DNA from 2 places in the Micromonospora hortensis genome. Region 2 is predicted to be linked to the other one. Evidence: riboswitches for the same ligand, from Rfam matches in the RefSeq annotation. Region 2 holds a riboswitch; the other holds the start of a gene.

Region 1 (3,731 bases), on a different contig from region 2:
CGGAGCGCGACGTCGTTGACCAGCGGCGCGTCCGCAGACGGTGCGCTGCGCAGCACCACAGCGGAGGAGCCGCGTGGCGCGCAGGGCACGCCCGGGGTGACGCAGTCGGTGAACGCCGGCTGGTTGGTGACGTAGTCCGGATCGATCCGGACCATTCCGGTGGCCGGGGTGCCGGTGTCCAGTCGAGGCGCGTGCAGCAGGTCGAAGTAGTGCGTCCAGTCCCAGTACGGGCCCGGATCCCAGTGCATTCCCCGCACTGTCGAGGGGATGGTGCCGGGCACGTTGTCGTGACCGATGATGTGTTGCCGGTCCAGTGGGATGCCCAGCCGCAGCGCCAGGTGCCGGACCAGCTTCGCCGAGGTCCGGTACATCGCCTCGGTGTACCAGGTGCCCTGCGCCGCGAAGCCCTCGTGTTCCAACCCGATCGACTTCGCGTTGACGTACCAGTTGCCGGCGTGCCAGCCGACGTCCTTGGTCTTCACGTGCTGGGCGATGTGCCCGTCGACCGAGCGCAGCGAGTAGTGCCAGCTCACGTAGGTCGGGTCCTGGACCAGTTGCAGGGTGGTGGCCCAACTCGCCTCGGTGTCGTGGATGACTATGTACTCGATCTTCTGCCGCGTGGGCCGGTCGGAGAGGTCGTGGTTGCCGTAGTCCCCGTCGCCGAACGCCTCGTAGGGCGCCGGGATCCACTCGCAGGAGATGGTGCGCGGGCACTCCACCCCGTCCGGGCGGGCCAGGCGGCGCAGACCCAGCCGGTCCAGCCAGGAACGCTCCGGCCGTACCGCGCGGGCCAGCAGGGTGATCCGCTGGCCGTCGTCGGTCACCCGGGCCTCGCCCGCGCCGATGGTGGTGAAGACCTCGTCGGCGAAGGCCGCGGCGGCGTCGGCGCTGTCCGCGCCCGAGTAGCGGGCCACCGCGCCGTACCAGGCCGCCGGGTCGGTGTCCGCGCCGACCGGCGCGCCCAGATCCCTCTGGTACGCGCTCAGCAGCGCGGCCCCACCCCGGATGTTGAGGCCCGCGTCGGTGCGCAGTGCCTCGGGAGTGGCGCCTGTCAGCGTGGCGGCGGCGTCGACGGTCTGCAACGCGGCGGTGGACGGCGCGGGTGCCTCGACCGGTCGGGGCGCGGGCACTCGGGCGGGACGGGAGTCGTCGCCGCGTGGGTCCTCGACGCCGGCGTCGTGGTGGCCGCGCCCGGGTAGGGCGGCCACGTGCCGCGCGTCGGTCAGGTGCATCGGACCGTAGCCGCCACTGGTGCTCGGCGTGCCGGCGTTGGTGTCCCAACGGGACTGCAGGTAGGAGACGCCGAGCAGCACGACGGCCGGCACGCCGTACTCGGTGGCCGCTGCGGCGTACTGCTGCTGGCGGTCGGTGCTGGGCGCGGCGGCAGCCGGGCCGACGGAGAGTGGCACGGTGGTCGCGGCGGCAACCACTGTGGCGGCGAGCAGCGCGCGCCAGCCGGTCGACAGGGTTGGATGGTGCATCGAACCCCCTAGATTCTCGCGGAGTGAGGTCAGGTCACCATCGCGCCGTCCGGGAGGTCACGTCAATACCTTTCTATCTATCGAAGTGGATGGAAAGAATTCTTCACACACTGTCGGTGACTTCGTCCAATCCGTACGGAGTGTCACCGCCGCACGGGTTGCGGATCGGTAACAGGCGTCTCTACTCTGGTCATTTGTCGGCCCGACAGCAGCTCCGCCCAGCCTGGGCGGTAACGGACCGACACCGCCGAGTCGTTTCCGAGCGAACCGGGGACCCAGGTCCCTCGGGGTGAATCCGCAGCCATTGCGGTAGGGCGCCGACTTCCCGCCCGAACCCGTCAGCTAACCCGGTAGGCGGTCAGGAAGAAGGAGTACGGAACCCCGGTGGCACTCCATGCCCCGCGGCCGTCGTCCGAGCGGTCGGCATCAGCCGGCCCGGCGTCGATAGTGCCGCGCCCACGCTGGTCCCGCTTCACCACCGCAGTCGCCGCGCTGGCCGGCATCGCCGTCGTTCTGACCGGCAGTGCCACTGCGGCCCACGCCGACCCGTCCGTCGCCGAGATCGAGCGCCAGATCGACGCCGACTGGAACAAGCTCGAACCGATCATCGAACGGCACAACGCCACCCGCACCGACCTCGCCGCGAAGCGCAAGCAGGCAGACGCGCTGGCCGCCCGGATCACTCCGCTCGAGCGCCAGGTCGACGCCGCGATGAACAAGGTCAGCGCCCTGGCCGTACGCGCCTACAAGGGTGAGAACGTCTCGACAGTCAACGCCGTGCTGGGCAGCCGGTCGCCCAGCGAGGTGGTCGGCCAGCTCGAAATGCTCGACCGCTTCGCGCACAACCAGCAAAAGGACGTACGCCAGGTGGCCGACCTGCGCGACCAGTTGGCCGCGCAGAAGGCGCCACTGGACGAGATGGTGGCCCAGCTGACCCGCACGGAAGCTCAGCTGGCGGCGAAGAAGAAGCAGATCAACGACGAGATCGACCGCCTGCAGAAGCTGCGCCTCAAGGTGTACGGCAGCGGCGGCGGCGGTCCGCTGCGCCCGGCGCCCTGCCCGGGCAGCTACCCCGGAGGCGGCGCGGGCACCGCTGTCAAGTTCGCCTGCGCGCAGATCGGCAAGCCCTACGTCTGGGGTGCCGAGGGCCCGAACTCGTACGACTGCTCAGGGCTGATGCTGGCCGCCTGGGCGAAGGCCGGCGTGTCGCTGCCGCACAACGCCGCCGCGCAGAGCCGGGTGACCAAGAACGTCAGCAAGGGCGACCTGCGCCCCGGCGACCTGGTCTTCTACTACAGCGACATCCACCACGTCGGCATGTACGTCGGCGGCGGCTGGGTGGTGCACGCCTCGCAGGCCGGTCAGCCGGTCAAGATGAAGAAGGTCGACGACGGCCCGATCCACAGCTACGGCCGTCCAGGCTGACAGTGAGTCATCGAAGGGCCCGTCGCGATTCCGTCGCGGCGGGCCCTCGTCGTCTCGGTCCTGGCTGCTGAACCTCAGCGTGTTGGCCAGGTGCGCCAGTGCTGCCAGGCGCGGCTGGGTGTCGGCCCCCGCTGGCCCTGGTAGCGCGACCCGTAGACCACCGAGCCGTACGGGTGCTCAGCCGGCGAGGAGAGCCGGAAGATGCAGAGCTGCCCAATCTTCATGCCCGGCCAGAGGGTGATCGGCAGGTTCGCCACGTTCGAGAGTTCCAGCGTCACGTGACCGGAGAAGCCCGGGTCGATGAAGCCGGCGGTGGAGTGCGTGAGCAGGCCGAGCCGGCCCAGGGAGCTCTTGCCCTCCAGTCGGCCGGCGAGCTGGTCACCCAGCGAGATGACCTCCAGCGTCGAGGCGAGCACGAACTCCCCCGGGTGCAGCACGAACGGCTCGCCGTCGGGGACCTCGACCGCCGAGGTCAGATCGTCCTGCTGCATCGCGGGATCGATGTGGGTGTAGAGGTGGTTGTTGAAGACCCGGAACAGCCGGTCGAGTCGGACGTCGATGCTGGACGGTTGGACCAGGGTGGGCTCGAACGGCTCCAAGCCCAGCGTGCCGGCCTTGATCTCGGAGACCAGGTCGCGGTCGGAGAGCAGCATCGGACCACCATAGCCGCGTTGCCAAAAGTGGCCGGATTCGGTGCCGGTGACCAGCGCGTCGAGGTCGCTGCTCGTACATTTGTTCGATAGAATGCCCACATGGCTTCCTGGTCCGAATTCGCCGCCGACGAGCCCCGACTCGCCGACGGGATCCGCGTTCTCCTCCAGCAAT
Region 2 (3,731 bases):
GACACTCCGCCACGACCTGCAACCCCCGGGAGGGCTGGCTAGCATCTCCCACGATGGCCCTCCGAATGCCGCTGCACAGTCGGGCACCGGCGCCGCCCCGTCGTGGCGTCGTCCCCGGCCGACCGGGCCGAGCACTGACCGTCCGTGATCAAGCGGTCGTCAGGCAGCGATCCGCCCCGCCGTCCGCCGCGTTTCCACCGCAACGGTGAACCGCCCGGCCCGCTGACCCGTATCCCGCACCGGATCGTTGGGAGTCTCACCTTGGCCGCCGACCACACTCACCCCGCTCCGTCCGCCCCGCCACGGGTGCGACGGATCCTCATCGTGACTGTGGTACCCCTCTTCGTCGCCACCGTGCTGGCCGCGTTACTGCTCTGGCCCCGCGGCGGGTCACCGCAGACCGATGGTGGCGCGGACGTGCCGCGCCACCCCGGCACCGTCACCCGGGTGGTGAGCGAGCCGTGCCCGCCGGCACCGTCGGTTCCGGAGGGCACACCGAGGGTCGGCGACGGGCGGTGCGGCACTGTCGACGTCCGGGTGGACGACGGGCCGACCGCCGGCCAGCAGGTACGGACACCGGTGCCCGACGGGCCCGGCGCACCCCGGGTCGAGGTCGGCGACGAGGTCGTCCTGGTCGAACTGGCCGATCCGATCGATCCCACGGTCAGCAACTGGAACATCGCCGAGCACCAACGCGGCACCCCGATGGTGTGGCTGGCGGTGGTCTTCGCGGCCGCGATCGTCGCGTTCGGGCGGTGGCGAGGTCTGGCAGCGCTCGCCGGGCTGGCCGCCAGCTTCGCCATCCTGCTCACCTTCGTGCTGCCGGGCATCAGCGCCGGCAGGTCACCGCTGCTGGTGGCGGTGGTCGGCGCGGCCCTGATCATGTTCGTGGTGCTCTATCTGACCCACGGGGTCACCGCACAGACCTCGGTCGCGGTACTCGGCACCCTGGGCAGCCTGGTGCTGACCGGCGTGCTCGCCACCATCGCCACCGCCGCGACCCACCTCACCGGCTTCGGCAGCGAAGACGCCACCACCCTGTCGATGTTCCAGGGCGACGTGGACCTGCACGGTCTGCTACTCGCCGGCATCATCATCGGATCGCTCGGGGTGCTCGACGACGTGACGGTCACCCAGGCGGCCACCGTCACCGAACTGGCGAACGCGAACCCCGGGCTGACCCGGTTGCAGCTGTACCGTGCGGCCACCCGGGTCGGCCGCGCGCACATCGCCTCCACCGTCAACACCATCGTGCTGGCGTACGCGGGCGCGTCACTGCCCCTGCTGCTCCTGCTCACCGCCGACTCGCGGCCGATCGGGCAGATCCTCACCAGCGAGTTCCTCGCGCAGGAGATCGTCCGCAGCGCGGTCGCCACCCTCGGCCTGATCGCCGCCGTGCCGCTGACCACCGGCCTGGCAGCGGTGGTGACCGCCGCCGGGCGCGGCGATGCCACGCCGTCCAGCGGCGCTCCCGCGCCCCGGCCCCAGCCGGACCGCAGCGAGGCACTGGCCGCACTCAGCTCACCGCGTACGGCCGGCTCCGACGAGCCGGACCGGACGCGGACCGCACCCCCATCCGAGGCCACCGACCGGTGGCCGGAGTCGAACAGGAGCACGGATACGGCATGGTGACACTCCTCAGCGTGACCAGATCGGGCATCCACCCTGAGAACCGCGTCACTGGTCACTCAACGCTATGGCGAAATGACGCTTTTGGTCGGCATCCAGGCATAGCTCAGCCGGTCGGCTCTCGGGTAACCTCGCTGCCGGTTACCGATGAAGGCGCGAAGCGGCGCCTGCGGTGCCACCGCCCAATCGCCAACCGGCGAGCCGGGGACCCAGGTGCCTGGGGTGAATCCGCGTCAGCGGTAGGGGCCACTTCCGCCCCGAACCCGTCAGCTAACCCGGTCGGCGGTCGACGGAAGGGAACATTGTGACGGCACCCCTACGCCGCTGGTTGACACCCGTGGTGGCCGTGATCGCCGCACTGACCGTGCTCGCCGGGCCGCTCCCGGCGCACGCCGCCCCGACGAACCCCACACCGTCCGGGCACGAGGAGGACGGCGAGCCCAAGCTGCTCAACGACGTCATCGAGCAGGCCAACCGCGACTACTCCGCCGCGAAGTCCAAGCTGGACAAATCCAAGAAGCGGCAGGGCGAGTTGGCGGCGGAGGTCAACCGCGCCAAGGCCGACCTGGACGCGCTGGCGCCGCAGGTCGGGCAGATCGCCGCCCAGGCGTACCGGACCGGCCGGATCGGCGCGGTCGCGATGCTGCTGGAGAGCGACGCTCCCGACTCGTTCGTCCAGCGCGCCGGGCTGCTCGACGAGATGAACATGGTCAACGAGAAGAAGCTCTCCGAGGTCAACGAGGTGAAGGCCCGCGCCGAGCAGGCCAAGCTGGCCCTCGACACGGAGGTCCGCGAGCAGCAGAAGCAGACCGCCCTGATGGCGAAGCGCAAGAGCGAGGCCGACAAGGCGCTCTCCCTCGTCGGCGGCAAGGGTTTCACCGGCGGCCTGGTGGATGCCACCTCCAAGGTCGCGAAGATCGGCCCGGGTCGCACTGCCGACGGTGACTGGAAGCCCCAGTCGTGCAGCGAGAACGACCCCACCACGTCCGGCTGCGTCACGCCGCGCACGCTGCACGCGTACAAGGAGGTCAAGGCGGCCGGCTTCAACCGGTTCGTCGGCTGCTACCGCCCCGGCGGGCCGTGGGAGCACCCGAAGGGCCGCGCCTGCGACTGGTCGCTGCAGAAGAGCGGGTTCTCCCCATGGCACAACAACGACACCCGGACGTACGGCAACAACGTCGCCGCGTTCCTCATCCGTAACGCCGACCGGCTCGGCATCTACTACGTGATCTGGAACCGGCAGATCTGGTTCCCGGCCACCGGCTGGAGTTCGTACAGCGGGCCGTCGAACCACACCGACCACGTCCACATGTCGCTGCTCTGACCCGCACGATCCCCGTCGAGGGCCGTTCCGCGTGACGCGGAGCGGCCCTCGTCGCGTCAGACGGTGGCAGGCGCGGCCGGGTCGGTCGACTCGGTCGAGGCCGGGGTCTCCACCGTCGCGAAGCCGGCCGGCACCGCGGCCACCGGGCGCACGGCTCCGGCGGCGAGCCGGTAGGACACCCCCACCACCGCACAGCGTCCCAGCGCCACCTCGTCGGCCAGCACGGGCGACTGCCCGAGCAACGTCTCGACGGTCTGGGCGATGTGGATGTCCACGATGCCGTCGATGTCGTCAACGCCCTCGGACGCGGCGCGGCGCAGGCTGGGCAGCACGGCGTCGACCACCGCGCGCAGATGCCCACTCGGTGCGGTACCGGTCGCGGCGGACTCCCGGGCGGCCTGCACCGCACCACACGAGTCGTGGCCGAGCACCACCACCAGCGGGGTGCCGAGCACTGTCACCGCGTACTCGACGCTGCCGAGCACCTCGGGGCCGGCGGTGTGCCCGGCGGTGCGAACCACGAACAGGTCGCCCAGACCCCGGTCGAAGATGATCTCGGCAGCCAGCCGCGAGTCGGAGCAGCCGACGATCACCGCGAACGGGTGTTGCCCGTCGGCCACGGCGGCCCGGTGCCCGGCATCCTGGTTGGGGTGGCGTGGGGCGCCATCGACGAAGCGCCGGTTGCCGGCGACCAGTTCGGCGTAGGCCCGGGTCGGCTCGCTGAGCGCGGTGGCCCGGTCGGTGGTCCGCTGCGGACCCGGCTGACCGCCGGAGCTTC

Evidence for each region. Region 2 has a riboswitch for cyclic di-AMP ahead of NIE111_RS08100 (coiled-coil domain-containing protein). Riboswitches for the same ligand answer to the same signal wherever they lie in the genome.
Region 1: it holds a riboswitch for cyclic di-AMP, as region 2 does, so the genes downstream of both, NIE111_RS32270 (C40 family peptidase) here and NIE111_RS08100 (coiled-coil domain-containing protein) in region 2, are expected to answer to the same signal.

Annotation. Positions count from the first base shown of each region.
Region 1 covers NZ_JAKKFE010000023.1:4,075-7,805, forward strand. The annotation lists gene NIE111_RS16180 (N-acetylmuramoyl-L-alanine amidase) at 1-1,481, opposite strand, end outside; cyclic di-AMP (ydaO/yuaA leader) riboswitch at 1,717-1,852, shown strand; gene NIE111_RS32270 (C40 family peptidase) at 1,866-2,906, shown strand; gene dcd (dCTP deaminase) at 2,981-3,559, opposite strand; gene NIE111_RS16195 (pyridoxamine 5'-phosphate oxidase family protein) at 3,659-3,731, shown strand, end outside.
Region 2 covers NZ_JAKKFE010000011.1:254,060-257,790, forward strand. The annotation lists gene NIE111_RS08095 (YibE/F family protein) at 262-1,632, shown strand; cyclic di-AMP (ydaO/yuaA leader) riboswitch at 1,799-1,929, shown strand; gene NIE111_RS08100 (coiled-coil domain-containing protein) at 1,934-2,953, shown strand; gene NIE111_RS08105 (carbonic anhydrase) at 3,010-3,731, opposite strand, start outside.